Regions from separate parts of the Alteromonas sp. PRIM-21 genome, predicted to be linked through region 1. Evidence: predicted binding sites of a transcription regulator. Region 1 holds the regulator's gene; each other region holds the start of a gene.

Region 1 (10,152 bases):
TTACTGAAATTGTTGCGAGCGACAGTAGGGTAGCGCTAGCAAGTTTAGTGAATTTCATTTTCTTGTCCTTGTTTATGTATTAAATCGCATAAAAATTTAGGGCAGTAAAATTGTTAATTCATCACAAAAATCTCACAAAAAGCACACAGATTCGTCCCAAAAGATATCAATACCGTTAGAAATACAAGACTCGTGCGTTATATAAAAAAAATGTTGTTTATGTGGAATAAAATTCAAAACGCTCCGGTCTTGTTTTTTATCGGCGAATTAGGAGCGAGTTATGATCCTTATCATCTACAGCGGGAATAAGTTTCAACAAAACATATCGCAATGTTTGAGCAAGCATAGTTTTCTTTATGACGCAGTCTCTAATTTTCAATCAGCAGAATCCTTGCTAAAAGCACAACATTATTCACTTATAATCGTTGAATCGGCGCGAAATGCGATGTGCCTGCAGCGTATTAAAGCTTTAGTAGACGCTAACTCCGAAAGCTGGGTAGTGGCTGTTGAAAGTGATATGTCGACAGGAAATACGGCCTGTACGGAGGTAGATGAAGCAAATTATTATGAAGCGGGTGTTGATGACTACCTTACTGGTGCGTTTGACGAACGCATGTTTTCAGCACGTATTCGCTCTCATATGCGCAGAAGTATGCCCAACCGTGAGAATACGACAGCTTCCGGTGGTAGTGATGAGCGTATCGAGATAGGTCCGCTTAGCGTCGACTTGCGGTATCACAGCGTAACAATTAATGGGCAATTGTTGACACTGACAGCAAGAGAATTCACCTTGTTGAACTATTTCTGTAGGCATCCCAATCAGGTCTTTTCTCGCAATCAACTACTCAGTGAGGTATGGGGTTATAATCACGAAGGTTACGAACATACAGTAAACACCCATATTAATAGGCTACGCGCTAAACTCGATAAGATTAACAGTATTAAAAACGGCGGGCAGTTGGTACAGACCGTATGGGGCGTCGGATACAAACTTAATATAAATGCGTATACAGACAAGGCGCTAATTGCCTAAGCTATAATGCAAAAAATTGCTGGGCCCCTATTGAGGATGAATATTCTTTTTAGGCCTAAATTAAAAACAGGGTCGCCGTACCTAAAAAGGCGAAGATACCAACCACATCAGTGATAGTGGTAAGTATAACGCTTCCAGCGAGCGCAGGGTCTATTTTAAGGCGCTTCATAATCATAGGTAGGGTTGCGCCAGCAAGTGCCGCAGCAATCATGTTTACCATCATTGCAAAGGCAATAATAACGCCTAGCATGTAGTCTTGTTTCCATAGGGCAATGACAGAGGCAATAAGCACCGCCCAAATTGCGCCATTTAAAAAGCCGATAGCAATTTCTTTACTAATAAGCCAGCGAGAGTTACTAGCATTTACATGACCGAGCGCCATACCGCGAATAACGAGTGTTAGCGTTTGGTTACCAGCCACGCCGCCCATACTCGGTACTATGGTATTTAGAATAGCTAAAACGGCAAGCTGACTTAGCGTAGCTTCAAATAAGTCGCTTACCATAGCTGCCATTAGCGCAGTGACAAGGTTAACTGCCAACCACACGGAGCGACGTTTAGTACTTTGCATAACCGGTGCAAAGGTATCTTCATCGTCATCGAGACCGGCCATACTCATCATAGAGTGCTCAGCATCTTCACGAATGATATCAACTACGTCATCAATGGTAATTCGCCCCACTAGGCGATGATTTTCATCAACTACCGGAGCTGAAAGCCAGTTATAACGCTCAAATAGGCTCGCCACTTCATCGTCGGGCATGTTTACCGGAATGGCCTCTGACTCTTCGTCCATGACATCAGACACTTTGTCGTCGGTATCCGCGGTGAGTAGACGGGCAACCGGGATGATACCCACTAGGTTGTCGGTTCTATTTACTACATAGAAGGTGTCTGTATTTTCTGGTAACTCACCTTTTAAACGAATGTAACGTAGAACCACATCGATGGTAACATCAGGACGCAAAGTAATGGTGTCGGTGTTCATGATGAAACCAGCGGTTTCTTCACCGTAAGACAGTGCTTGCTCTGCGCGCACGCGGTCTTGTGCGTCCATTGAATCGAGAATGTCGGCCAATACTGGCTCGGGAAGACTGCTTAGCGTTTCTGCTAAGTCATCGGTATCCATCTCTTCAAGTGCATCAACCACATTGGCGGGGAGCATCTTTGTGATGATACCGTTTCGAACATCGTCAGACAGTTCTTCTAAAATGTCGCCGTGAAAATCGCTATCAATAAGCTCCCATAACTCGTCACGGGTTCTGCTTGGACTAGATTCAAGAATATGCGCAACGTCTGAAGGAGGAAGTTCAAGCAGAAGCTTACGTACAGATACAAATTGCCCGTTTATTAACGCTGCGTTGAGTGCACGTAATTGGGTTTGTACGTATTTAGAAACAAGCGCTTCTGCCATAAGGCGTTATTCCTACTATGCTGAGATGGAAAAATAGAGACTGTTTTAGCCTAAGTGTGCGTAGAATATCGCAATTATATTAAGTCTGTCATGATAATTGCGTGGCTTTTACGCAAGAATTTGGAATTACTAAGTTCGCTGTTGATTAATTCGTCAAGAGTGAGGCGTGTTGAGACTATTCGTCTTCGTTAAATCTGCCTTCAATTAGCTCCTCGATGGCAGCAAGTGCATCGACCGCGTCATCACCATCGACAATAACATCTACCTGTTCGCCCTGATGACTTTCCAGCATCATCAAGCCTAAAACGCTACTTGCATCGGCTTCTTTATCACCTTTTTTCAAAATGATTTTGGCATCAAATTGATTAGCAAGCTTAACCAATTGCGTGGCTGCTCTAGCGTGTAAACCTAGTTTATTAACGATAGTAAGCGTTTTTTGAATAGTCATTACTGGTTAAGCTCTCGGTGACGAATTTGAACATCAGGATGTATTTCACTGAAGGTTTTCGACAAGGTTTGGGCAATATAGACAGAGCGGTGCTGGCCGCCGGTGCAACCAATCGCTACCGTTACATAGCTTCTATTGTTGCGCTCTAGGTGAGGAAGCCATGTGGTCATTAAGTTCTGTATCTGCCAGATGAATTTTGTTACTACGGGCTGTGAGCCTAAAAATACCTCTACGGGGGCATCTAACCCAGTAAGGTGTCTAAGGTCAGGCTCCCAATGAGGGTTGGGAAGGAAGCGCGCATCAAAAACATAATCTGCGTCTTTAGGAATGCCATGTTTAAAGCCAAACGATTCAAACACCAGTACAAGGCGTGAGCTCTTCTTCCCTAAAATACGTTCCCGAATGAGTTCGGCGAGTTGGTGTATCGTTAGCTTATCTGTATCAAGGTATAAATCAGCGCGTTCAGTAATTGGAGCAAGGAGCGCAGATTCTGCTCTGATAGCTTCTGATAGAGACTTATTTAGTTTAGCTAAAGGATGAAGACGGCGAGTTTCGCTAAACCGCTTGACCAGTACGTCATCGCTTGCGTCAATGTACACTATAGTCATCGACCAAGAAGAAGGCAGGTAATCTAGAATCTCTACCAAGTCATCTGGATTTTTGGGAAGATTCCTTACGTCGATACTTACTGCAACTTGGTCGTATTCATCAACAACAGTATGGGTGAGGGTGGGAAGCAAATTTACTGGGATATTATCAACACAGTAATAACCTAAGTCTTCCAAAGCGCGAAGTGCGACAGACTTACCAGACCCTGAACGACCACTGATTATGATCAGCTTCACCTAAACTCTCCCTTATATTCTGGTTTCATCGCATACGCGTTGTTGAATAAAGCGCCTATCTATAATGTATAGGCTCTTATGGCTTAACTTAATGCAGAAATAATCTCGTCGCTGGTTGTTGCGCGGCGTATTGTTTTAATTGTTTCTTTGTCACTGAGCTTACCGGCTACGGTAGCCAGTGTTTGAAGGTGTCCTTCGGTTTGCTCTTCGGGAACGAGTAGCGCAAAAAATATGTCTACGGGCTTTTCATCTAGGGCATCAAAGTTGATAGCTGGTGTGCTTGTAACAACAATTGCTATTACCTTCTCAAGGCCAGCCAGGCGACCGTGAGGCAGTGCTATGCCGTTGCCAATACCCGTGCTACCCATACGTTCTCGAGCCATTAAGCTATTTAAAACCGTTGCCTGGTCAATGTTATCATTTTGCTTGGCAGCGATATCAGCGATGATCTCAAGAATTCGCTTTTTACTATTACACTGAACCGCACACTCGGTGCGGTCCAGACTTACGATGGCTTGTATATCCATGCTTAATTAACTACTAATGTTTTTTCAGTTTTTCCTTATGCTTGATTACCTGCCGGTCGAGTTTATCAACCATGCTGTCAATCGCCGCATACATGTCGGTATTTTCTGAGGATGCGAATACTTCAGCGCCACTTAAATGAACAGTCGCTTCGGCTTTTTGATTTAATTTTTCAACGTTCAGGATGACATGCACATTAGAAATGTGATCAAAGTGACGTTCAAGTTTGCTGAACTTCGTATCGACATAATTACGCAAAGAGTCGGTGATTTCGACATGATGACCAGTAAGGTTGATTTGCATATTTCGTCTTCCTTATATATTTAAGCCCGGTTAGATAAGGCTTTTGCGTTGGTTCGACGGCGGGATCGATAACGATTCCCGGTATTTTGCTATTGTTCGCCGAGCGACTTTTATGCCTTGCTCGGCCAACAACGAAGCAATCTTGCTATCACTTAGGGGCTTGCTAGGATTTTCCGCAGCCACTAACTTCTTGATCAATGCACGAATCGCTGTAGATGAACATTCACCACCTGACTCAGTTGCTACGTGGCTTGAGAAGAAATACTTCAATTCGAAGATACCACGAGGCGTATGCATATACTTTTGCGTTGTCACACGGGAAATAGTCGATTCGTGCATATCTACCATTTCTGCGACATCATTTAGCACCATTGGTTTCATCATTTCCGGGCCGTGCTCAAAAAAGCCCATTTGCTGCTGCACAATACAATTTGCGACCTTCATTAAGGTATCGTTACGAGATTCAAGGCTCTTTATGAACCACTTGGCCTCTTGCATGTGTGAGCGGATGAATTGTGAATCGCTACTGTTCTTAGCACGGCGACTCATTGCTGCGTACTGTTGATTTACGCTTAATTTCGGCAGACTGTCGGGGTTTAGCTCAACCACCCAACGGCCATTTTTCTTGGTTACTGAGACATCAGGAATAACGTACTCAGGCTCTTTAGTAACTAAAGCACTACCTGGACGAGGATTCAAGGTTTGAAGTAAACGCATTGCTTCGCGCAGCTGATCTTCTTTTAATCGGCTCTTACGCATTAGGGTGCGGTAGTCTTTACTGCTCAGTAAATCTGAATATTCCTCAATAAGCTGCTTCGCTTCAGCAAGCCACGGTGTGTCTTCTGAAAACTGGCGCAATTGCACCATAAGACATTCTTGAGGGGTACGAGAACCTGAACCAATGGGGTCGAACATTTGAATGCGCTTAAGTACACATTCTATTTCGTCCATTTCGATAGGCTCTTCAAGATCATCATCGTTGACCGCTTCTAAGATATCGTCAAGAGTAACGGTCAAATAACCTGATTCGTCAATCGAATCGATGATTGCAGTAGCAATGGCGCGGTCAGTATCCGAAAAATGAGTGAGCCGCATTTGCCAAAGCAAGTGCTCTTGGATGTCTTCAGTGGTCTCACCTTGGAATATTTGTTCATCATCATTAGATGGACCAGGTGCAGGCGCAGAAGAAGCGGAATAATACTCATCCCAAGTGCTGTCGATAGGTAGCTCATCGGGAAGGTCATTCTTCTCCAGTGCATCTCCTGCTTCTAGCGTGTCGCTTGATGCAGAAGCTGTCGCTTCAGCAGCGCTATTGTCACTATCGACATTGTTCTTTTCTACTTGTGGCTCGTCGCTACCTTCTTCCACTTCTAAAAGCGGATTAGAGTCGAGCGCTTCTTGAATCTCTTGCTGAAGATCAAGCGTAGAAAGCTGCAGCAGCTTAATGGCCTGCTGCAGCTGAGGTGTCATTGTAAGTTGTTGGCTAAATTTTAGCTGTAAAGATGGTTTCATCTACGTCTTATTTAAATGCTCTAAATTAAATATACCAGAGCGAAACTGAAAAATGACAATTCGGTTACACTAACTATAGCCTGAATTGTTCGCCTAGGTATACGTCCCTTACTTTTTGATTACTTAAAACCTGTTCCGCAGTTCCTTGCGCAATAAGCTCGCCATGACTCACAATGTACGCTTTTTCGCAAACATCCAATGTTTCGCGTACGTTATGGTCCGTGATAAGGATACCAATACCCCTATCTCGCAGATGCTGTATTATCTTCTTTATATCATTAACTGATATTGGATCAACACCGGCAAATGGTTCGTCTAACAAAATAAATTGTGGTTTTGCTGCCAGAGCTCGAGCAATCTCTACGCGACGCCGTTCTCCCCCTGACAAACTCATCCCCGTACTATTACGTATATGGTTGATATTAAATTCATCAAGTAGGGCATCTGCTTCTTCTTCTTGCTGTTGTGAATTTAAATCTTTACGGGTCTGCAAAATGGCCATGATATTTTCATGTACCGTAAGCTTTCTAAATATTGATGCCTCTTGCGGGAGGTAGCCTATACCGCGGCGTGCGCGCTCATGCATTGGCTGGTGAGTAAGCTCATTATCATCAATTTCGATCTTGCCTTTGTCTAAGTTGACCAAGCCTACAATCATGTAAAAAGTAGTGGTCTTACCAGCGCCATTAGGGCCGAGAAGCCCAACAATTTGACCGGTAGACACTGAAAGGCTTACATCGCGAACAACCTGTCGCGATTTATACGATTTAGCAAGGTTTTTAGCGCTCAAAGTTGCCATTGCTATTCATTGTCCTCGTTGTCTTTCTTAGACGATGTTTTACGAATGGTGTCAGGGGTAAACACTGTGGTTACACGACCTTCACCATCTTCACCGGCGCCACCCGTTGCAAGCAATTGTTCAGTAATCATATCGAACGTAATCTTATCACCTTGCACTTTGCTGGTATCTTGCTGTAGCTCAGCATTACCCGCCAGAGAAATAGTGCGATTAATTACTTCATAGCGAATTTCATTAGCTTTCGCTGATACTGGTGTACCGTCTTCTAGTGATTGAGAATAGCTTGCAGGGTTGCCACGAGCGATAAATATTTCACGGCCGCTGCCATCTGTAGCTATTACTTCTACTTCATCAGCTTCGATTAGGAGTGAACCTTGGGTAATAAGTACATCTTCCTTGTACAGAGCTGTTTTGTTTTTACCATCAATAAACTGGGTGTTTGACCCTATCTTAATGGGTTGTGAAAAATCTTCTTCACTGGCTGTTACCGCACCGCTAGCGATGGCAAGTAGAAGGCTAGTTGCTAGGGGAATAAGTCGTTTGTACATGATCTAAAAGCTCGTATTCTTGTGTGCGTAAATTCGCGTTAAACCCATTGCTTAAAATAAGGTATTGCGTACCCAGTATCTCAACGGGTTGATCAGATGTCATTTGTTTCGTGTCTAAATTTATCTGGATGTATTCCGTGGATAAACTTTTGACAAAATCATCGCTGGTTTGATTTTCAATAACAACGCTATCTTCAAGCTGAATTAATTCATTGTTATAAAGCGTTCCTTCCTCGGCAGTTACAACCCAAGGTGATGAAGCACTTTCTGTATAAAGGGTATATTTAGGTTGTTGGAACAAAACAAAGCCTAATTGGTCGTAGTGCTCCATCGACTCTGCAAAGACTTTGTGATTTAACTCACCATCTTGGTTGTACAAGGTCGTAGTTAAGTTTTTTGCCTTGTAGGCAGGCTTAAGCGCATCATTTTCGCTACTACCTTGAGTTTCAGGCTGCTCTTCCATCCACGTTGGGATGTACATCAGCATCGCTAAAATAAATAGCGCCGATATACTTAAACCTAAGCGATTAAAGCCAAACTGGCTCATACACTAGCTCCGAAAATGTCATTTGCAACGCCTTTAGCCTGCAAAATAGTATCCGATATTTCTCGAACCGCACCAAACCCACCTGGAAGTGTGGTGATCCAGTTCGCTTGTTTTGCAACAAAAGGGTGAGCATCGGCAACCGCAATTTTTACCGCTACGTGTTGATACATGCCAGTATCGGGCATATCATCACCTACGGCGGCAACTTCGCTGGGGCTTAACCCAAGGCTTTTCATTAACTCGCCAAGCGCGTCAGCTTTGTTTTCTTCACCCTGAATAATGTGCGCCACATTTAGCGCCTTCATTCTGTTTTCTACAATTGCTGAGCGACGCCCTGTTATAACGGCGACGTTCACACCATTACTTACCAAGGCTTTTACGCCATAGCCGTCGCGGGTGTGAAAAGCTTTAAGTTCTTCACCGTCGTTGCCCAAATAAATGCGTCCGTCTGAAAATACGCCATCCACGTCACACACCAGTAGCTTAATATTTGCTAACTGCTCAAAAAGTGCCTGGTCTAAATCGGTGTATAGAGTTGTCGCCATTTAGAGTACTCCCGCCTTTAAAAGCATGTGCATGTTGAAGGCTCCAACAGGGTTGCGCTTTTCATCGGTAACCATCAATGCGCTTATCTTATGGGTTTCCATTAGGTTTAGGGCTTCTACAGCTAGCTGCTCTGCTGTGGTTGTTTTGCCGCCTTTGGTCATTACATCTTCTACTGTCGCACTATGCACATCTATACGGGCATCAAGTATTCGGCGTAAATCACCATCAGTAAATACGCCTGTTAACGAACCATCAGGTGCGATAACACCAGTCATGCCTAGGCCCTTTTTAGAGATTTCCAAAAGTGCATCAGCAACGGTTGCATTTAAATTTACTAGTGGGATATCGCTGCCACTCAGCATGATATCACTCACTTTAAGCAGCAGCTTTCTACCTAAGCTACCGCCAGGGTGCGACAGCGCAAAATCGTCTGAAGTGAAACCTTTTTGGTCAAGCAGGGCTACCGCTAGGGCATCACCCATAACCAGTGTGGCCGTAGTGCTTGATGTGGGCGCCAGACCTAATGAACACGCTTCTTTTTCTACACTAATATCCAGCACTACATCTGCGTGTTGTCCTAACGAACTATCGGCACTGTTGGTCATTGCCACTACCAGTATACCTAAGCGCTTAACAACGGGCAGCAAGTTAACTAATTCATTGGTTTCACCAGAATTGGAAATGGCTAAGAGCACATCTCCTTTACTCAGCATGCCCAAGTCGCCGTGGTTGGCCTCACCGGGATGCATGAAAAAGGCAGGTGTCCCAGTGCTTGCGAGGGTAGCGGCGATTTTATTGCCGATATGTCCAGATTTTCCCATACCGCTTACAACCACTTTACCTTTGCAAGAGAAAAGAATGTTGCATGCAGTGATAAAGTCATCATTTAAGCGCTCTGCAAGGTTGGCAATAGCCTGCGTTTCAATGTCGATAACGCGCTTTGCCGATTCGATATAGTGCATCTGAGTTTGTGTATTCATGATTATCCGAACAGCCAGTATTGGTAGCCGATAAAGCAAGCCAGAAGTATGAATCCATTGGTTCTTGATATAGTACGCTTTCCAATTAAATCGAAGCTGAACAAGAACAACAGCAAGGTCAAACCGAGCATAACGTACATGTCTCGGTTATAAACGTCAGGGTCTAGCAGACCTGGGGCAATTAAACCTGGCATACCGAGTACGGCTAGCAGGTTGAAAATATTAGAGCCAATAATATTACCCAGTGCTAAATCGTCTTCACCTTTAAGCACACCTGCGACACTTGCCGCTAATTCAGGAAGGCTTGTGCCAAACGCAATAATCGTCAACCCGATAACTAAATCAGAAATGCCCATGTATCTGGCAATTTCCACGGCTGAGTTTACAAGGAAGTGGGCACTCAAAGGTAATACAACAAGGCCAACACCAATCCAGATAAGCGCAGAGGTATTAGAAACGCCCTTTGGAATTTCATCTGCGGTCTCAGCCACCAGCGGGTCTTCTTTATCAACTTGTAGCGATAACCAAGCCATCATTGCCAAAACAAATATAAATAGACCTAGTAAAATTATCCCTTCGTAAGACTTTAGCTCGCCATCAAACATAAAGCCTAGCGCAATCAGTGAGATAATAAGAAGGGCGGGGAGTTCAC
Region 2 (10,152 bases), on a different contig from region 1:
AAGCAACAAGGAGATAGCACGAGAACACGGTATTACCGAGCGTACCGTTAAAGAATATGTTGGTACGCTCCTTCACAAGTTTGAAGCGAAAGACAGGATAAGCTTATTGCTTCGTATAGGTGAGTTTAGTCATCTAAAAGATGCTCTATAACTTCAATATGTGAAACCACACCATCTATCCCTAATTCAATAAATAGCTCTTGGTGATCTGAGCGCTTAACCCCGTCTGCATAAACTTTTATACCAAAAGTATGCGCAAGAGAGCAGAACCCACGTATGAAGGCGTGATTGGCAGGATTGAAATCGATATCTGCCATAAACGCCGAATCGATTTTTACATAATCTAATCCCATTTCCTGAACGTTTAACAGTTGCGAGAAGGATTCTCCAACTCGTTTCAAGCCTACTTCGCAATCTTTGGCTTTTAACGTTGTGCAAAAATCTCTAAATTCATCAGGGAAGCGTGTAGCGGTAGATTCTCGCACCTCAAGACACAATTGCTTAGCCGCTTTTTCGTTGGTTCCAATTTGATAATAAAGTTGAGCAAGAATTTCTGGATTCAGCATAAACTGCTCAGAACAGAGAAATGCAAATTTTGAGTTTGTTTTAGTGTTATTAATATAGTTGATCAGGCTAGTAACCGTTGTTAGCTCTAATTGGGGTAGAAGCCCGAGATAGCGCGCCCAATGGGTATAATAACCACTTTTTCTTAGTTCACCATCTATCGTAACGCCCGCCCAACTCTGATAGTGAACCAAATTGCGGTCAATATCTAAAACCGGGAAGTTAAAGGTTTCTACACCACATTCGTCAATAGTATTTTGTAACTCTTTTTCCCAGCGTTTTTGCTCTACCAAGCTAATAAATTCTTTAAGGGTCGATTCGATAAAGGGTTCATCCATATCTAACATTTCTGCTTCATCAATCATCGCATCTGCGCGCATTAATAAAGCAGAGAAGCTATCGTCTGGGCGAAGTTTAACAACAGACTGAAATACCTTCGGATCACCTACGTCGCTAAACGCGCTTAAACACGCGCCATGGACTGCTTCTGAAATAGCAACAGCATCATGGGTTTCAGTAAGTAAAATAGCAAACTCGTTTTTTTGCATTCTAGCTATACGGCTGTCAGTAAACTGATGATGATGTAGTGAAAGGCAGTCGTTAATTTCCTCAACAAAATCGCGTATACGTTTTTTTCTGATATTCGCAGGTGAGCGTAAAAAGCCTTCGCCTTCAGTGAACCTCACAAAGAAAAGGCAGTTCACCCCTTCGGTGTCTCTAAAAGCTAGCTGCCCTTTCAAGATTGAAATGAAGTAATCTCTGTTAGCAACGCCAGACTCGTCATCAAACTGCGTTTTGTAGCGCATAAGATCAAGGCGTGTATTTTCTTCATCCATGATCTTTCTAGAGTTAGTAGCAAGAAAGTTCATAGCGCGCACTACACGCTTAAGTTCTAATGTACGAGGCTCTTTTAGCCGGATAAATTGCATTTGCTGAAATGATTCAGCTTGGCGCACAACACTGTCTAAAGGCCTGATAATATAGCGCAGTGCCCAGCCCCCTAAAAAGCCTGAAAATATGCCGACCAGTGATAAACCAAAAATAAGTCGTTTAGTGGCGCGCCACATTGATGCAACGGCAAAGCTGGTATCTGTTTCGACATAAACCGTACCATATTGACCCCAACCCTCGCTTACTTGGGCAATACCTGGTTTCACAATAGGAGAAAAGTTATCTGAAAACCACTTTGGGGTATTTTCGTCCAACTGCACTTCATGAGTATATTCAGAGACAATTTCACCGTCAGATTTTTGAAGTACAATAGAGGCGTAGTGACCAATGTCGAATTGTGACATTATGAAGAGATCTAATGAAACAGGGTCTTTATCCAGCCCACTAAGTGTTAGGGCAAGCATGCTCGCGTTGTCTAGGTTTTTTGAATAAAGCTGCTCTTCTACATAGTGTTTGGTAGTTATTCCATGAATTGTGACACTACCTGCAATTGCAACAAGGACAACAACTGCTATGGCGAGCCATAATTCTCTTGTTATTGACATAGACTCCTAAGACCTTCTGCTAATCCCCTCCTGTTTCATGCGCTCAATAACATCACGCCACCTTGATAGCCTGCTGGTGGACGAAGAAACTTGTGCAGTTTTACCCGGCTGCCAAATACCCGAATCATTAAAACTGAAAACAGGAATTAAATCCGTCCGCTGAGAGCCTGGCAACACATTAGACACTAAGCTGTCGAGCACCAAAGGATCCGATGAAGGGGAATCATAGTATCCTAGTACCATATGTGCTTGCGTTACTCGGCTTCTACCAATTTTCGCTTTTACATAAATTAGGCGAAGTTTAGAACTATCGATACCTAAGTGTAGCAGAGCTACGTATTTTGCAATGGCATAATCCTCACAATCTCCGCGAGAATGTCCAAAAAGTTCAGAAGGCGTGGCCCAATAGTCTTTTTGTTTGAATACGATATCGTCGGTAGCGTACTGGATGTGCTCGTCAAAGAAAGCGTTTACACCGATAAGCTGCTCTTTAACAGCCTTATTTTCAAGGTCGTGAAGTTTAGTTTCTAGCGCACTGACATGTAATGCTTTGTCAGCTCCAAAATTATTTTTAACTTCCTGTTCGAGCTTTGGAAACTCGATGACATAGCGATCCCTCAGTTGTTGTCCAGCCAGTAGCAAGGCTACTAATGCTAAGCAGTGCGACGCAAACAGAGAAAGGGTCATATTTTTATAATGTAGGTCATACTAAAGTATAAGAGAGAGTACTTGTCTCTATCTAAAGTTTAAGTATTAGATACTATACGTAGTTATAGGTATAACACGGGTGTGTTGATATTCCAACCCTGTTCCCCCAACGCCAGTGACTTACATTTGATAAAGTGAAAGCTAATTTACTTCTTAACTACAAAATCATTTTCCTGAATATTCGCAGTAATTCCCGACGTAGCGTTGACTACCACAGACGAATTGCCATATGCACTATCAACAATAAATGTACCGGGGTAGAGCGTATATTGAAGATACCTTCTACCGCGATTATCGACCACCTCTTTGGCCTGATAAAGGTATAGTTCATCTTTTTCAGATATGCCATTATCTCGTCCTAGAGATACCGAAATTTTATTGTTCGCAATGCTAATCACCCGCCCCGTAACAGGTTGGCAGGCTGTTGCTTCTTTAATATCTTCTATTAATTGACTGATTGATGTATCAATTGCTTGGCCGTAGCGTGATTGCCAAAAAGTTGACGAAAATTCGTCAACGTCTTCAAACCTATCGAACGTCCATTCCTCATTAGTATCGTAAGAGGAACTGAACAGAAGACCGCCGTTTATCCCGTCATAAACTTGTACAGACATTGCGAACGCACGATATGAAGTGTCGCTTCGCCAAGGTGCAAATACAGATACTTCTTTTTGCGCAACACTTAAATCATCAATAACCCCAATAATGACAAATTGCGTGTTACTTTGATCTGATAGCGTACGTACGTTTTTGTCGGTATAACGGCTATCAAACTTTGCAGTATGGGGAGCAACGTAAGTAAGGCTCAGATTATCTGTCTGTTCTTGCATTGCTTTAGCTAATCGCTGTGTAAACGCCTTATCAAATTGCGGAATATTTCCTTGGGTCAGCTGTGCTCTGTTTCTTATCCTAAAGTGAGTAGTGGCAAAGTGTTTTTCGTCCCGCTGCGCTGAGCATACTTCTCCTCTAGGAAAAATGTCTGCACGTACACTAACTGTGACTACATCACCGTTATAAGTTTCGCTCACGAGCTCTAATTGCTCGACTTCGCCTGTCGAACGGATCGTCATTTCTTCGTTTTTCAGAAGCCCATTAGTGAGTTTGGCTACACTTTGCACTGAAGCCCCAGCAAATAACATCGCTTGTTTGAGCGCATCCTGTGTCGCTGCGCGTTTTGCTGCTTCCTTGTTACCGTTCATTACCACAGCCTGCCCTGTGGCTTCATACCAAACGGCATGGGCTTGCCCAGCCATTAGTCCAAGTAGGCAAACAGCGGCCATCGCTCTGCTTAAACATGCCATTAGCGTTGTTTTGCTTGCTTGTCGCACGTGACACCTCTGCGGTTGTTTAGTTATTACGGTTAAATAATGTCGTAACCTTTGCTAGAACTATGCGAAAAAAGTGCCAATTAAAGGAGGAAGCTATTTTTAAAAGCAAACGGGCGCACATATTGCTTACTTGCTTTGTACTAGGGTATATGACTGCAAACTGTCGTTATGGAATCTGATGTTATTCATAACGCTTTGTTGAAATGTTATTAGCCTATAAAGGTTATAAAGGTAAATGTTTAGACGTCACTAACTCGTTATTGATGCACAAAGAGGTTTTAAATTATGTGGTTGAATGGACTAAAAAATTCGAGATTACTTTTGCGGTCTTCCATGTTTGGCCTGGCAATCTCTTTGAGTGGTTGTGGCATTATTGATAAACACGTCGAATGGGAAACCGTTGAGCCTGAAACTTACCCTGTTTTAAAGGCGGTTGGTTACGCGCCGATTTCATCGCAAAAAGGCGAGTCTGACAGTATGAAGCTAATAATGGCGATGAAAGCGTCAAAATTAGATGCATACCGCGAGTTGACCGAACAGGTATACGGTCAAAAAATAGAAGGTAGTCAGTCTGTATCACGCCTTGTTGTTGACAGTGAAACGTTACGCGCATCTGTTGAGGGAGTAATTAGAGGCGCCGAGGTTGTTAAGACTTATCCCGTGGGTGAGGATACCTACGTTACGGAGCTTTCTTTAGATATGCAGCAAGTCTACGATATTTATTTGTCGACGGCTAAGCCGCGCCGAGTGAAAGATGTAAAGTATTACTAGGAAGTAAGTTAAAGGCGATTCGCGCTAATTACTTTGCAGTGGGATGCTAGAAAATACGTGATAATAAAGTGAACTTAGCTGTCTATGTAGTCAATGCACTGCGCGGTGAATGTACTGCGGGGGCAATGCATTGTGTGGTTAATGCACTGCGGCGATACGAAACTATTTAAAAGCCTAAGCACTCACTCCAGAGCCTAAAGTTCCGCCTTTCGGCTTACCTTTCTTGTCATAAGTGAGTGATTCTTTTGCTCGAACTTCCATCATCAAATTCCGCAAATGTGTGAGGCGTAGCTGTCCTTGCTCTACGGCTTTTTGATTAACCTGTGTTCGATATTTGCAATCTTCCAGAAGCTTCTTGGCGTCAGCCATTAATGCTTCATCGTCTTCCGACATCGCATTTTCGTTGTCGATAGCATCTTCAATGCTTGCATCCAGCGATTGAATAGAACCCAGAAGGGCTGTTTTTTCGTCTAACAAATTCATCAAAGATTCAGCGTCACGCGAGCTAATAAGCTGCAGCTCTTTTTCAAGCAGCGACGCAAGTGAAGTCATTTGCTCCACTTGACGAGATAATGCTTGTGTTAACTGGCTTGCTTGTTCTGTCACTATACTTGTCTCATTGAACGTGTTTGATAAATTGTCGCTGATTTTGTAACACCAAACTATTTAGCACCAAATTATTTAGCACCAAATTATTTAGTTCCAAATATTTGGGATTCTAGTTTCGCGATTTTATTAGCAAGAACTTCAGGGTTAACCTTGTACTCACCACTTTGGATCGCTTTTTTAAGACGATCAACTTTTTCCTGATTCACTGGCGCCTCAGTCCCTTTTTTCTGAACTTGATTCAACTGCTGTGCAGATTGAGTCAGCGAAACGGAATCTTGTCTTGGCGCTTGTGCTGTTTGCGCAGACTGTGCTGAAGTCTGCTGTTGAGATTGTTGCGTCTGGTTCTGCTGCGCAACTTTCCCGTTATCAACGGGTGTTTTAGGTAACCCATTGTTTATATTATTAATTGCCATAATCAGTCCTCACTACTTTTTGCCTCTGGTATATATATCGGCCTTTTGGCAAATATCTTTAGCTAAATTGAGAACAAAATAGTAGATATTTATAGCCCACTTTTACAAGTGTATCACGACTTCTTCAGGGCTTGCGACTTTAGCAATAATGGCCTTCTGACTACTGGCATTTAAGACTTTTATGTTATCGCCAACCACACCATCTTGTTGCGCTATTCCAGCTGTCTTAACTTCCATTCCCGCAACCTCCGCGGTAATAGTAATTCTATCGCCTTTGCATACAAAGCATAGCATATTCGACTGTATCGCTTGACCATCGGTAACCCGGCGTTTCATTCTAGCGCCAATTAACGACTCTAGATCGGTGAATGCCGTGTAGCGTAGACGTCTCACGTCTACTTTTGCCTTCGTTAAATTTGATGAGGTTAATACAGTTCCAGGGCTAATTGCGCCCTGCGTAACTACAATTTCTTTCGTTCTCGTTACTTGGCCGCTGGTAAACAAATACCACTCATTATTTTTACAGCTTACTCGAACAGATATGTAAGATTGGTTCAGCGCTTCCTGTGACGCATTATATTGGAAACCGGTTGGACAGTCTGGGATATTTATCCGATCGTCTATCTTCACAATATCCACATCAATGTTAGTATCCTGCGCATTATCGTTAAGTTGATTTATCAAGTACTGCTTGGCACCTTCTTCAACTTGTTCATGATTGGACGCCGCTGCATAGCAATGTTTACTTAGTAAGCCGATTAGCAAACCGACTACTAAACGGGTGAACGAGCGAGTGAATTCAGTACGCATTTTTTCGTTTATCTTTTTCATCATGACATTTCGTGTTTCAGTTTGCGATTAATTGACTATGCTTAGTGAAATCTATGTTTGTAAACAGCGGGTTTAACAACAATGCTTAGTTCAAGGTGTAAAAGCACACGCTTCAACATGACAAGATTTAACTGGCAGTATTGAAAGGTTAGTAACGCTTAAACAAACCTTAAGTGTCATTTTTCTGTCGTTTGACCTGCAAAAATTTAGTGATATTGTCTACTCTTATCATAAGAGGCAATGATCATGCCCAGTATTACTTAGAGGTGACCTATGTCGGGTATTTTAGATTCGGTAAACCAGCGAACGCAGCTTGTTGGGCAGAACCGCTTAGAGTTGTTGCTGTTTAGACTGAACGGCCGTCAGCGGTTTGGGATTAATGTATTTAAAGTAAGAGAAGTGTTGCAGTGTCCTCCGCTTACGGCTATGCCAAAATTAAACCCATTGGTTCGTGGGGTAGCACACATTCGTGGCCAAACTATTTCGGTGATTGACCTAAGTATGGCTACACGTGGTCGTAAAATTGAAGACCTCTCTAATGCGTTTATCGTTATTGCCGAATACAACCGTTCGGTTCAAGGGTTCTTGGTTGGCGCTGTTGAGCGCATTATCAATACCAACTGGGATGCCATCATGCCGCCGCCACAGGGCACAGGGCGGGCCAGTTATCTTACGGCGGTTACTGAAGTAGAAAACGAACTCATTGAAATACTCGATGTAGAAAAAATTCTCAATGAGATCTCCCCGCTAAACGCTGAAGTTAGTGCTGACGTTGCCGAGGGGCTAACGACAGAGGGGCAAGAAAACAAAATTATCTTTATAGCGGATGACTCGGCGGTAGCGAGGAATCAGGTGAAAAAAGCGCTTACGTCATTAGGCCTTGAAATCGAGCTTGCTAAAAATGGTCTTGAAGCGCTTAATCGTCTTAAACAAATCGCTGAAGAGTATGGCGACGTAACTAACCGCGTTGGTGTGCTAGTTTCTGATATTGAAATGCCCGAAATGGATGGCTATACCTTGACTGCAGAAATTAAAAATACACCGGAGCTTCAAAAACTTCACGTTGTTCTGCACACGTCATTAAGCGGGGTGTTTAACCAAGCAATGGTACAAAAAGTTGGAGCGGACGACTTTATAGCGAAGTTTCACCCAGACGAATTAGCAACTGCTGTACAGAAGTGGCTAATGACCGAGTGCGAATAACGGAGCAGGAAAGGATTGGCTAATAAAGACGTTTCGCCCGCGAGCTACCAAAAGTTCAGAGAGTTTCTTGAAAAGCAATGCGGCATAGTTTTGGGCGAGAATAAACAATACCTCGTCCGCAGCCGTTTGGCTTCATTGCTTTTTAAACATAAGTACGAATCTGCAGATGAACTGATTGATGTTGTTGTTCGTGGTTTTGATCGCACCTTGTTACAAAGTGTTATCGACGCAATGACAACCAACGAAACCTTATGGTTTCGCGATAATTATCCCTTTGATCTTCTTTTAAAGGACCTATTGCCATCCTTATCTACTAAAAATCAGAAGGTTCGCATTTGGAGTGCTGCTTGCTCGTCGGGGCAAGAGCCTTATTCCATCGCAATGTCTGTGCTTGAGTACCAACGTCAACGTCCAGGCGCGTTGAGAGCGGGCGTTGAGATTGTGGCAACCGATTTATCATCAGAAATGCTGCAAAAATGTGAATCTGGCATTTATGACGAGCTCTCTCTTGCCAGAGGCTTATCTCCGCAGCGAAGACAAGCTTTTTTCCAACAAAATGAAAAAGGGCTTATGCAAGTGAAGCCTGAGGTTCGCCGCATGGTAAGCTTCAGAAGTTTGAACCTGCTTACGAGCTATGCCGCGCTTGGTCGGTTTGACATCGTTTTCTGCCGCAACGTATTAATTTATTTTTCGGCAGAAGTGAAACAGCGGATCCTGCAACAAATTGCCGGACAACTGCAGCCTAACGGCGTTCTATTTCTTGGCGCATCAGAGTCTATAAGTGCTGCCAGTGATATCTACAGCATGGTGAAGTGCCACCCTGGTCTTTACTACCAAAAAAAATGATCTAACTTATCGGCTTGATAAATAAAGTTTTTTAAAACTCAAGCCGATCTACTGACCTCTATACCTTCCGTCAAAATCCCATTGTGGCATCTGCCTTGCTAACTATTTAAACAAACGACAGTAAAACGGCAAAAGTTTAACGCTTAAATTTCCGTTTAGCTTGTCTACACGAAACGTTTTTAAAGTATGTCAGAGGTCATGTTATGGCTATTAACCTAGATAAGCTGGTGGGCTTTCACGAGTCAGCACTTAAAATACGCACAGAGCGTATGGAGGTTATTTCGGGGAATCTAGCTAACGCAAATACGCCTGGTTACAAAGCCAGGGATATTGATTTTAACAAAGCCATGCAGTCTGCAATGAGTGAAGCATCTAGTGGCGCAACAAGTCATGCTTCATCAGGGTTAGTGCGGACAAATGAGCGCCATTTAGGCGGCAATCCTTCGTCTGTTGCGGCAAATTTTGACATGCAGTACCGCGTACCTACTCAACCTGATACTGGCGACGGTAATACGGTAGAAGTCCAAGCGGAAAGAAACAGATTTTTAGACAATGGATTGCGCTACCAAGCAAGCCTTGAATTTTTGAATGGGAAAATTAAAGGCATGAAAAAAGCACTTAGCTCAGGAGGTCAATAGTCATGAGTTTATTTAACGTAATGCAAATTTCGAGTACGGGTATGGAGGCAGAAAATGTCCGTCTTAATACCACGGCGAGTAATATTGCTAATGCAAACTCGGTAAGCAGCAGCTATGACGAAACCTACCGAGCTCGTCACCCTGTTTTCGCAACAGCATTACAAGACGCTATGCGGGATCACTCGAAGGGCGCAGGTGTTCAAGTTAAAGGGATAGTAGAGAGTGATGCTCCACTTCAGGTGGAGTATGCACCTAATAACCCAATGGCAGACGAAGAAGGCTATATCTATAAACCTAACGTCAACATTGTAGAAGAAATGGCGAATATGATGTCAGCGTCTAAAGCGTATGAAACAAACGTACAGGTAGCGGACACCACCAAACGAATCTTCCGCCGCGTACTGCAGTTAGGTCAGGGGCAGTAACTTGCCGCTTGAATAATGTGAGGATTAATCAGTGAACACCATAAACAACACCGGCCTAAATACCGACCTGTACTGGCAGGAAGAAACTGTAAAAGTCGCCGATGGTACCGAGCAGCAGTTAACCCAGGAAGACTTCTTTTCAATGTTAACTGAACAGCTTGCTAATCAAGATCCTACGGCACCGGTTGATAACGATCAGATGGTGGCGCAGATGACGTCGTTTACGATGGCAGACGGCATCTCCCAGCTTAACGAGAAATTCGAATCGTTTGCGGCCTCAATGACATCGAACCAAGCTCTACAGGCATCGAGTCTCATCG
Region 3 (10,152 bases), on a different contig from region 1:
TACAATTGACGCGCGCAGTATAGATGAAGTTTCAGCGTACACTTGTCCGATGAGTTTTTACAGTGTTTAGATTTAATCGGGTCATCACTTGTGAAAGTTCCTTCTTTATCACCTTTAGTATGAGGAAATTTTGCCGATACCGAATTACAATAATAGAAAGCTTAATAGAACCTAACTCGGTATTCATTACATGCAGACATTTACTCCAGACGACCTAGAAGAAGATATTCTTGCTGACCTTATGGAGGAAATTAACGAACTCTATGAATCAAGTGAGCAAACTTTGATTGAATTAGAGCTTCGGCCGGAAGACAACGAGTTGCAACGAGCCCTGTTTCGTTCAATCCACACTATTAAGGGCGATTTAGGCTTAGTTAATTTCTCTCCGATGATCCCCCTTTTACAGCATGTCGAAGATTTGCTCGATTACTTACGCAAAGGGCAGGTGGCATATACCAGCACTATGAGTGACTTGGTACTTCTTACTATGGACAGAGTAAAAGCCTTTGTCGAGGCTGTAATGGCTGACGGTAAGGCTGAGTATGATGACAACCTTCACAACCAGCTAGTGCTGGCTATCAGTCGTGTAACACCTGACAATTCTGCTGAACATGAAAAACGTCTTACTGAAGCTGTGTTGTTACTCAACCCTGCATTAGACATTGTCGCTGACGGCGACGACCCTGAAAACGTGCAAATAAAGCCGCCCACATTAGCTGCGACAGGTATACCTAAAGACATTAGCAGTGAGAAAAAACAAGACATTTTGTTTTTCCGCGATCTTATGCAAACCATTGAGCGGCGTTCTAACTATTGGGTTGGACGAGGTGATCGCATTGCTAAGTTGGCCATGTACATTAACGATGTGGCTGAAAATCCAATTGACGAAGACCAGCTAGCGGTAGCCAGTTACGTTCATGATTTTGGTATGGCGTTCATGCCGTTAAAGCTGTTGCATAAAGGCGATGAATTAAGTGATATTGAGTTCAATCTGATGCGGTCTCACGTTTACAAAAGCGCTCGTTTGTTAGAGCACCTAGACCAATGGGACATGGCGCGTAAAATTGTGATGCAACACCATGAGCGCACTGATGGAACTGGATATCCGCTAGGCATAAAAGAAGACGATATCTGTGAAGGCGCTAAGCTGCTTGCAATTGTTGACACTTACGACGCAATGACACACCCAAGAGCGCACAATGAAGACAATGTGCTTTCCAAAAAAGAAGCAGTGATCGAGATTAACCGCAGTGCCAAAGGCCAGTTCAGTATGAAGTGGGTAAGGCTGTTTAATCAGGCTATGACGGCGCTTTTAACTAAAGGGCAGTAAACACTGCCCTTTTCTTGCTATGTAGTGTTGGCTGAGAGCCTAATTCAGCTAAAGGCTTGCCAGCAACTTCAAAAAGCGAAACAGGTTTAATTCACACCTAATTCCTTTAGCTTACGGGTAAGCGTGTTTCTTCCCCAACCTAAGCGTTTAGCCGCATCTTGTTTGTGACCGTGTGTGTGCTGGAGTGCTCGCTCAAGCATTACGCGCTCGAAAGTTAGCATAGCGTCGTTAAGGATATTGTGGTGACCATCGCGTAGTTGTTTGTCGGTCCAACTTGCAAGTAAATCTGGCCAATCACCCGATTCGGCACTCGGTTTTTCAATACTGCTATCGCTGTGAATTTCTGGCGGCAGATCGCTCGGTAAGACTTCTTGTCCACTTGCCATCACTGTTAGCCAGCGGCATACGTTTTCTAACTGTCTTACGTTACCAGGCCATGGTAACTGAGACATAACGCGCTCAGCTTCTTTAGAAATGCTTTTTGCCTCCACATCAAGTTCTTTGGCTGCTCGGCGAAGGAAGTGGCGTGTTAACAACGGAATATCTTCACGACGTTCGTTGAGTGATGGAAGATGCACGCGAATAACGTTCAGGCGGTGAAATAAATCTTCCCTGAATTTTCCTTCAGCAACACGCTGCTCTAAGTTTTGGTGAGTGGCTGCAATAATGCGTACATCAACGCTTACCGACTGATGACCACCTACGCGATAAAACTGACCATCCGCGAGTACTCGCAATAGACGGGTTTGCACATCTAACGGCATATCGCCTATTTCATCTAAGAAAAGTGTACCGCCGTCAGCTTGCTCAAAACGCCCTTGGCGTGCTGCTTGTGCACCGGTAAAAGCGCCTTTTTCATGCCCGAACAGCTCAGACTCAACCAAGTCAGCCGGGATTGCCGCCATGTTAAGCGCAATAAAAGGCTTGCTCGCTCTAGGGCTGTGTCTGTGAAGTGCGTGCGCTACCAGCTCTTTACCGGTACCCGATTGGCCATTAATAAGCACGCTTATCGAAGAACGTGAAAGTCGACCTATAGCACGGAAAACTTCCTGCATAGCAGGCGCTTCACCAATTATCTCGGTTACAACGTCTTCAACTTGTGATTTGGATACCGTCGACTGCTCTCTTGCATGAGCAAGGGCGCGCTGAGTTAAGGTTACTGCTTCGTCAATATCAAAAGGTTTTGGCAAGTATTCAAATGCCCCTTTTTGATAAGCGTTTACCGCACTGTCTAAATCCGAATGCGCCGTCATAATAATAACGGGAAGCAGCGGATGAGAAGCGTGTACTTCGTTCAGTAATGTCATGCCGTCCATTTGTGGCATTCTTATGTCCGAAATGATGACTTCGGGGGCTTGACCGCTTTGAAGTTGAAGCAATAAATCTTCAGGGTTTTCAAAACTCAAACAGCTGATATCAGCGGCTTGTAAGGCCTTTTGCAGCACCCAACGAATAGAACTGTCATCATCGACAATCCACACAGACTCATTCGTCATCGTCTGTCTCCTTACGATCTATTGGTAGATAAATTACGAACTCAGTGTGACCAGGGTAGCTGTCTACATCTATTTTGCCGCCGTGGTGGTTAATAAGGGTTTGCGAAATAGACAAACCCAGCCCAGAGCCATTTTGCTTACTCGTGACCATGGGATAAAAAAGCGTGTCTTTTATTTCAGGGGGAATACCCGGGCCGTTATCTATAATTTTTATTTTTGCTACCAGCGCATGACGTTTCGTTTGAATCGTCATCTGGCGCTCTATTCGCGTAACTAGCCTAATCTCTGGGTTAGGGGTTTGGCTCTCGGTTAAAGCTTGAATGCTATTTCTGACAATATTAAGCACAGCCTGCTGAATCATGTCAGGGTCTAATAAAAGCGGCGGTATACTAGGATCATAGTCTCTAACTATGGCTATAGGGTTATCTGAATCAAAACGCATTAGGCTACGTATTTTTTCAAGAGCCTGATGCACATTGCTTTCTTCGAATCGAGGCAGTGAATTAGGGCCTAGCAAACGGTCCACCAGATTGCGCAGACGATCAGATTGCTCAATGATCATACGCGTGAATTCTTTGTGCTCTTCCGACAGCTCTTTTTCTAAAAGCTGGGCTGCGCCTCTAATGCCACCTAATGGGTTTTTTATCTCGTGCGCTAGGCCACGTACTAGCTCTCGAGCCGCATAATGTTGTGCATTTTGTAAATTCTCTCGAGAAATCCGTTTTTGTTGGTCAATTTTTTTGACTTCGAACAGCAGTCGAGGGCCATCGTCAAAGTGTAAGTTGGTAACGGTTAAATCTGCAGAAACATAGCGGTTGTCTCTGAACGCTAGCTTAATTTCGTTCTCGGTAAAGTCTTCACCTTTTCTAATCGCCGCTTTTAGTCTGGTAGTTTCTATTGTTCCCGGTAAGAAAAAGTCTTGAAGCGGGTGCCCGATAAGTTGCTTTAGCCCAGTCTCGAACAAGGCTTCACCCGCATGGTTAGCGTAAACAATGGTAAGTTTGTTATCTACCATTACCAATGCTGTGTTTAGGCTATTTATAAGCTGTTGTGTTTCTAACTCGGTGGAATGCATCCGAGCTCGTCTCCTTTGCACCATAATTGTGCATTGTAGCTTGCAATGATGCGATACGCGAATAAGAGGCTAAGCAAACATAGCTTACTGAACCTCGGTGGTGCGCTTACAGAACAATGGTTGCACGCTATTAGTTATTAATTAACGCCGATGCCTGATGTAGGTAAAGGGTTTGTTCTGGAGACGATGCAAGAGTCTTGCCCGTATTGTTAGTTAACTCAACTTTGTAAGTATGTGCTCCACGATGGACACCTGAGAGTTTAAATACGCCCGAACTATTGCTAGCAAATGGGGCGTTATCGAATATTAAGCGATAGATAGGTGCTTTGGGTGCACCAGTTTGCGCCGCAGAAATAGTTAGCTCACCTAAATTATTTCGGATTGTTGCTTCTGGTGCAGGGGACTTAATGACTACGCGATAATTTGGTTTGGGCGCATCAGGCTTAAGCGGTGGTGGGGGAGGTACTTTGGCTGCTGTGACTACATTTTGCGTTTTATCATCGAATGCCAGTGGTTCAGCATTTTTTTGCGGCTTATCGGTGAAAGTAATAGAGCCATCTTCTCCTACCACTTTATAGATTGTTGTAGTTGAAGAAGAAAGGGGAGTCGTTGCCTCGGCGTCACGCTCTGTCTCATTTATTTGTGTTTCTTGCTGCGAATTGTCTTGCTCTAGGCCAAGCATAGCGGCTTGCAGGGGTAACACCCCATTGCTGCTAATCAATAGCAGTGAAGTTAAGCAGATGTATCGCATCATGTTTTGCACGGTTTGTTACCTAATCATTATATTTGGAAAATGCCAGCATAATACTTTTGTCACGGGAGGCCTGTAGCTACATCTTTTAAGCGGTACTCAAATAAGGCGGCCCTTAGTTTACTGCCCAAGGTAAGCAAACGTATAAGCCACTTTTAGCGCAGACACAAAGACATAGTAGTTAAATTGCAAACATAAAAAAAGCCCGCAAAGCGGGCTTTAGTATATATCGCTATACAGTGTGTTATTACACGCTGTAGTACATGTCAAACTCAACTGGGTGAGTTGTCATGTTAAGTTTAGTTACTTCTTCTGACTTAAGGTCGATGTATGCATCGATCATGTCGTCAGTCATTACGCCACCCGCTTTAAGGAAGTCACGATCGTTATCAAGTGCTTCAAGTGCCATTTCAAGCGAGCTTGCAACAGTTGGAATTTCAGCCGCTTCTTCTGCAGGTAGGTCATACAAGTCTTTATCCATAGCATCGCCAGGGTGAATCTTGTTTTTGATACCGTCAAGGCCAGCCATTAGCATTGCAGAGAATGCAAGGTAAGGGTTAGCTGTTGGGTCAGGGAAACGTACTTCAATACGACGCGCTTTATCGCTTGTTACGTGAGGAATACGAATTGATGCAGAACGGTTACGCGCAGAGTATGCAAGCATTACCGGCGCTTCGAATCCAGGAACTAGACGCTTGTAAGAGTTAGTAGAAGCGTTAGCGAAGGCGTTGATTGCACGCGCGTGCTTGATGATACCACCGATGTAGTAAAGTGCTTCTTCAGAAAGACCTGCGTATTTGTCACCTGCGAAGATGTTAACGCCGTCTTTAGAGATAGACTGGTGACAGTGCATACCAGAACCGTTATCGCCAACAAGAGGCTTAGGCATAAAGGTAGCAGTTTGGCCGTATGCATGTGCAACATTATGTACAACATACTTATACACTTGAATTTCATCCGCTTTCTTAACTAGCGTGTTGAATTCACAAGCGATTTCGTTTTGACCCGCTGTCGCTACTTCGTGGTGGTGAGCTTCAATAACAAGGCCCATTTCTTCCATAACCATACACATAGCAGCACGAATGTCGTGAGCAGAATCTACCGGAGGTACTGGGAAGTAGCCGCCTTTAACGCCAGGGCGGTGAGCCATGTTGCCGCCTTCGAATTCTTCACCTGAGTTCCACTTTGCTTCTGAAGAGTCAATCTTGTAGAACGAACCTGCCATATCTGTATGGAAACGCACGTCGTCGAAAAGGAAGAACTCTGGCTCTGGGCCGAAGAAGCATGTGTCGCCGATACCTGTAGATTTCAAGTACTCTTCTGCGCGACGTGCAACAGAACGTGGGTCACGCTCGTAACCTTCCATTGTTGAAGGCTCAACAATGTCACAACGGATGTTTACTTGTGTTTCTTCTGCGAAAGGGTCTACTACGCAGCTGTCTGCGTCTGGAAGAAGAACCATATCTGATTCGTTGATGCCTTTCCAACCAGCAATTGAAGAACCGTCGAACATTTTACCTTCTTCGAAGAATTCTTCATCAACAACACTTGCAGGAATTGATACGTGTTGTTCTTTACCTTTAGTGTCGGTAAAACGTAAATCTACAAACTTCGCTTCACTTTCTTTAATCAGTTCTAATGCCTTATCTACTGACATCGTGTCCTCCAGGTTTAATGTAAAAATGCGGAATGATCAGCTTCACTCCAACAGTGGCAAAAGTGAAAGCGATTATCATGCCATTTACAAGCAAGCCGAATTTTGCGGCATGGACAGGCATCCATCACTTCCATTTGAATAGTGATGCACCAGTAAGGTGCGTTAATGCTCCATAGTGGTGCTTAATTGTTACTTTTATGTCATCTAGACTAGATCACTTTGTATCACACCACCACTGTATATGTTCAATTCGGTGCAAAAGGGATGGTTATTTTTTAAACTGAAGAGGTAATTCTAATAAAAGTGACTTCTTATCAAAAAAAGGTGCGCAAACGTCGTGGTTTTTCTGTACAATCCGCGCAAATTTCTCTATCTGCATTTTTTTGCAACAAATCTAATGCAGACTAATTCGATTCCCGAATTAAGTTGGCATCGATTTACACAGGCTCTATATAAGCATGAATACCACTGATATTAGTAAATTGCGTAACATCGCAATCATCGCCCACGTTGACCACGGAAAAACCACCCTGGTAGACAAACTGTTACAGCAGTCTGGCACCCTTGAATCTCGAGGCGAGCAAGAAGAGCGCGTAATGGACTCGAACGACATCGAGAAAGAACGTGGCATTACCATCCTAGCTAAAAACACAGCGATTAACTGGAAAGACTACCGTATCAACATCGTAGATACTCCAGGACACGCTGACTTCGGTGGTGAAGTAGAACGTGTAATGTCAATGGCCGACTCTGTACTTCTACTTGTAGATGCACAGGAAGGTCCAATGCCACAAACGCGTTTCGTAACGCAAAAAGCATTTGCCCAAGGCCTTAAGCCAATTGTTGTTATCAACAAAATCGACAAGCCTGGCGCACGCCCTGATTGGGTAATGGATCAAGTATTCGACCTTTTCGATAACCTAGGCGCAACTGACGAGCAGCTTGATTTCCAAGTTGTTTACGCTTCTGCCCTAAATGGCTGGGCATCACACGATGCAGACGAGCCTCAAGAAGACATGAATGCACTATTTGAAACTATCGTTGAGCAAGTTTCTGCACCTGATGCAGACGTAGACGGTCCTTTCCAAATGCAGATTTCTCAGCTTGATTACAACTCATACGTGGGTGTAATTGGTGTGGGTCGTGTTAAGCGCGGTTCAGTTAAGCCAAACCAACAAGTGACGGTTGTTACTGCTGATGGCGAAAAGCGCAACGGTAAAGTAGGCTTGGTTTACGGTTACCTTGGTCTTGCACGTCATGAAGTTGAATCAGCACATGCTGGCGACATCATTGCTATTACAGGTCTTGGCGAACTTAAGATTTCTGACACTATCTGTGACCAGAACACGGTTGAAGCGCTTCCTCCACTTACGGTTGATGAGCCTACTGTAACCATGACCTTCCAGGTAAACACGTCTCCGTTTGCGGGTAAAGAAGGTAAATATGTAACCTCACGTAACATCCTAGAGCGTCTTAACGACGAACTAGTGCACAACGTTGCGCTTCGCGTTGAAGAAACTCAAGACCCTGATAAGTTCCGCGTATCAGGTCGTGGTGAACTTCATCTAGGCATTCTTATTGAAAACATGCGTCGTGAAGGTTACGAGCTTGCTGTATCTCGTCCAGAAGTAATTCTTAAAGAAGTTGATGGCGAAACACAAGAACCTTACGAAACACTAACGATTGACTGTGAAGAAGAGCACCAAGGCTCAATCATGGAACAGCTTGGTCTTCGTAAAGCCGAAATGACCGATATGTCTCCAGATGGCAAAGGTCGTGTACGTATCGACTTCATTATTCCAAGCCGTGGCCTAATTGGTTTCCAAACAGACTTTATGACAATGACATCTGGTTCTGGCTTGCTTTACCACACGTTCGATCACTACGGTCCGTACAAGGGCGGTATCATCGGTAAGCGTAAAAACGGTGTACTTATCGCAAACGCAAACGGTAAAGCATTGACTAACGCCCTGTTTAACCTGCAAGAGCGTGGTCGCCTATTTATCGGTCACGGTGTTGAAGTTTACGAAGGTATGGTTATTGGTATTCACAGCCGTGACAATGACCTAACTGTAAACGCACTTAAAGGTAAGCAGCTTACAAACGTTCGTGCCTCTGGTACTGACGAAGCGCAAACCCTAGTTCCACCAATCAAGATGTCACTAGAGCAAGCGCTTGAGTTCATCGATGACGACGAACTAGTAGAAGTAACACCTGAGTCTATCCGTATTCGTAAGAAGCTTCTTACAGAAAACGAACGTAAGCGTGCATCACGCGCACCTAAGTCTTAATATCCTTTAAGACTACATCGATTTTAAAAATGCCAGCTTTTGCTGGCATTTTTTAATTAGTGATTGAACTTTGTTAACCTAATAGTTGCCGCCAGCCTTCCCTATTTTTTGTAGGTTTAAAGTTTTCCTTTCGAACTCTCCAACTTAGTTATTTAACTGTAATGGTTAAACACCCAAAAGCTTAAATATCGACCAAAGGTTAGTGGTCAAACATGCTTAGAACTTCTATGCTTAAGAAAGAAAAAGTTTACGCATTAACACGTAAGCTAAGTCGCTGTAATATAAACGACTAATGACCTAACTAAAGGGGAAGGGTAGTGTTTTCTGTAGCCGTTGTTGAAGATGATCCTATTACGCTAGACCTTATTACTGATGCGTTAGAGACGCAGTTAGACGCTACTGTTTTTCCATTTACGCGTAGTAAATTTGCGAGAGACTTTTTGCTACAACAAACTTCCGACACCATAAGCTTGATCATAAGTGACCAAGTAATGCCGGATTATGACGGGCTTAGCCTTTTAAAAACTTGTCAGTCATCTGGTTTAAACGTCCCTTTTTTGCTTATTACTGCCGACCCTAACAAAGAGCTCGTTATTGAAGCACGTAAGCTTCAAGTATCAGGCTTTTTAGCTAAACCCCTGAATATGGAGGAGCTGGTTCAAAAGTCGAAAGAAGCAGTAACACAAGCAAGTTAGCCTTAAAGCTTGTCTTACATGTTACGGTTTTATTGACGACGCCACTTTGTAATGAACACCTAGTAACGAAAGTAAGCAGGCTTTCACCGTAACAAGGTATAAAATGAAAAAGTCCACCTTGCCACTGCTTGTTTAACGCCTTAACTTTACCTCTATAAAAGTACATTTCGATATAGCAAATCTGAGTTAATTCATCTTAAGCCCCTAGTTTATGAGGCGCTAAAATTCTACACTGGTGCTATAAGTTTTTGAGCAACAGGATGTAATGTGAGCGCCTTATTCGATAATACCCCTTCTAGAAAAGATACGTTTTCGTTCAAATGGCAAAAGTACAAAGGAAAAGACATCATTCCTGCCTGGGTGGCTGATACAGAGTTTCGTTGTGCTCAGCCAATCTTAGATGCCATCTCTGGTCAAGTTGAACATGGAAATATGGGGTATATACTGCCTGCCCATCACAACGGTGCTATTCAGGCTGTAGTGCGATGGCTTAAAGATAAGCACAATTGGGAAATCCAGCCCGAGTGGTTAGTGTGGACACCAGGCGTTGTACCTGCGTTCAACGTAGCATGCAAAGCGTATTGTGAACCCGGCGATAAAGTTCTTATTCAAACGCCAAATTATCCGCCACTGCTGGCAGCACCAAAGCTTAACGGCCTAGAGCGAGTAGATATAGGTACGGTTGTTGAAAGCGCGAACGGTGAACGTTTAGATAGTATCAGTGAAGTCGATGGAGCGCGCTATACACTGGATTTTGACGCGTTAGAAAAAGAAGCTGCGGACCCTAAGTGCAAGCTGTTTATTCTTTGTAACCCAATGAACCCTGTAGGTTCGGTACTTTCTAAAGCGGAGCTGGA

The links. Region 1 encodes sigma-54, which starts transcription at its own class of promoters, with help from an activator protein. Its sites were predicted from a motif close to GTTGGCACGNNNNTNGNNT; they were not measured.
Region 2: the regulator sigma-54 is predicted to act here: its motif matches at 4,159-4,177, upstream of IW644_RS00190 (flagellar assembly protein T N-terminal domain-containing protein).
Region 3: the regulator sigma-54 is predicted to act here: its motif matches at 6,376-6,394, upstream of glnA (glutamate--ammonia ligase).

Annotation. Positions count from the first base shown of each region.
Region 1 is NZ_JADOEK010000004.1:234,122-244,273, forward strand. Features, by position in the region: gene IW644_RS08790 (spondin domain-containing protein) at 1-58, opposite strand, end outside; gene IW644_RS08795 (response regulator transcription factor) at 281-1,033, shown strand; gene mgtE (magnesium transporter) at 1,089-2,447, opposite strand; gene IW644_RS08805 (HPr family phosphocarrier protein) at 2,623-2,895, opposite strand; gene rapZ (RNase adapter RapZ) at 2,895-3,740, opposite strand; gene ptsN (PTS IIA-like nitrogen regulatory protein PtsN) at 3,824-4,267, opposite strand; gene hpf (ribosome hibernation promoting factor) at 4,281-4,568, opposite strand; gene IW644_RS08825 (RNA polymerase factor sigma-54) at 4,599-6,080, opposite strand; gene lptB (LPS export ABC transporter ATP-binding protein) at 6,154-6,879, opposite strand; gene lptA (lipopolysaccharide transport periplasmic protein LptA) at 6,882-7,427, opposite strand; gene lptC (LPS export ABC transporter periplasmic protein LptC) at 7,396-7,974, opposite strand; gene kdsC (3-deoxy-manno-octulosonate-8-phosphatase KdsC) at 7,971-8,519, opposite strand; gene IW644_RS08850 (KpsF/GutQ family sugar-phosphate isomerase) at 8,520-9,500, opposite strand; gene IW644_RS08855 (calcium/sodium antiporter) at 9,503-10,152, opposite strand, start outside.
Region 2 is NZ_JADOEK010000001.1:63,142-73,293, forward strand. Features, by position in the region: gene IW644_RS00175 (helix-turn-helix transcriptional regulator) at 1-151, shown strand, start outside; gene IW644_RS00180 (bifunctional diguanylate cyclase/phosphodiesterase) at 126-2,060, opposite strand; gene IW644_RS00185 (transglutaminase-like cysteine peptidase) at 2,067-2,747, opposite strand; gene IW644_RS00190 (flagellar assembly protein T N-terminal domain-containing protein) at 2,915-4,096, opposite strand; gene IW644_RS00195 (LPP20 family lipoprotein) at 4,430-4,867, shown strand; gene flgN (flagellar export chaperone FlgN) at 5,042-5,473, opposite strand; gene flgM (flagellar biosynthesis anti-sigma factor FlgM) at 5,560-5,889, opposite strand; gene flgA (flagellar basal body P-ring formation chaperone FlgA) at 5,992-6,723, opposite strand; gene IW644_RS00215 (chemotaxis protein CheV) at 6,994-7,923, shown strand; gene IW644_RS00220 (CheR family methyltransferase) at 7,939-8,769, shown strand; gene flgB (flagellar basal body rod protein FlgB) at 8,973-9,407, shown strand; gene flgC (flagellar basal body rod protein FlgC) at 9,410-9,832, shown strand; gene flgD (flagellar hook assembly protein FlgD) at 9,864-10,152, shown strand, end outside.
Region 3 is NZ_JADOEK010000002.1:167,928-178,079, forward strand. Features, by position in the region: gene IW644_RS05120 (HD-GYP domain-containing protein) at 191-1,330, shown strand; gene glnG (nitrogen regulation protein NR(I)) at 1,417-2,826, opposite strand; gene glnL (nitrogen regulation protein NR(II)) at 2,816-3,901, opposite strand; gene IW644_RS05135 (DUF4124 domain-containing protein) at 4,032-4,655, opposite strand; gene glnA (glutamate--ammonia ligase) at 4,900-6,309, opposite strand; gene typA (translational GTPase TypA) at 6,768-8,600, shown strand; gene IW644_RS05150 (response regulator) at 8,918-9,295, shown strand; gene IW644_RS05155 (MalY/PatB family protein) at 9,563-10,152, shown strand, end outside.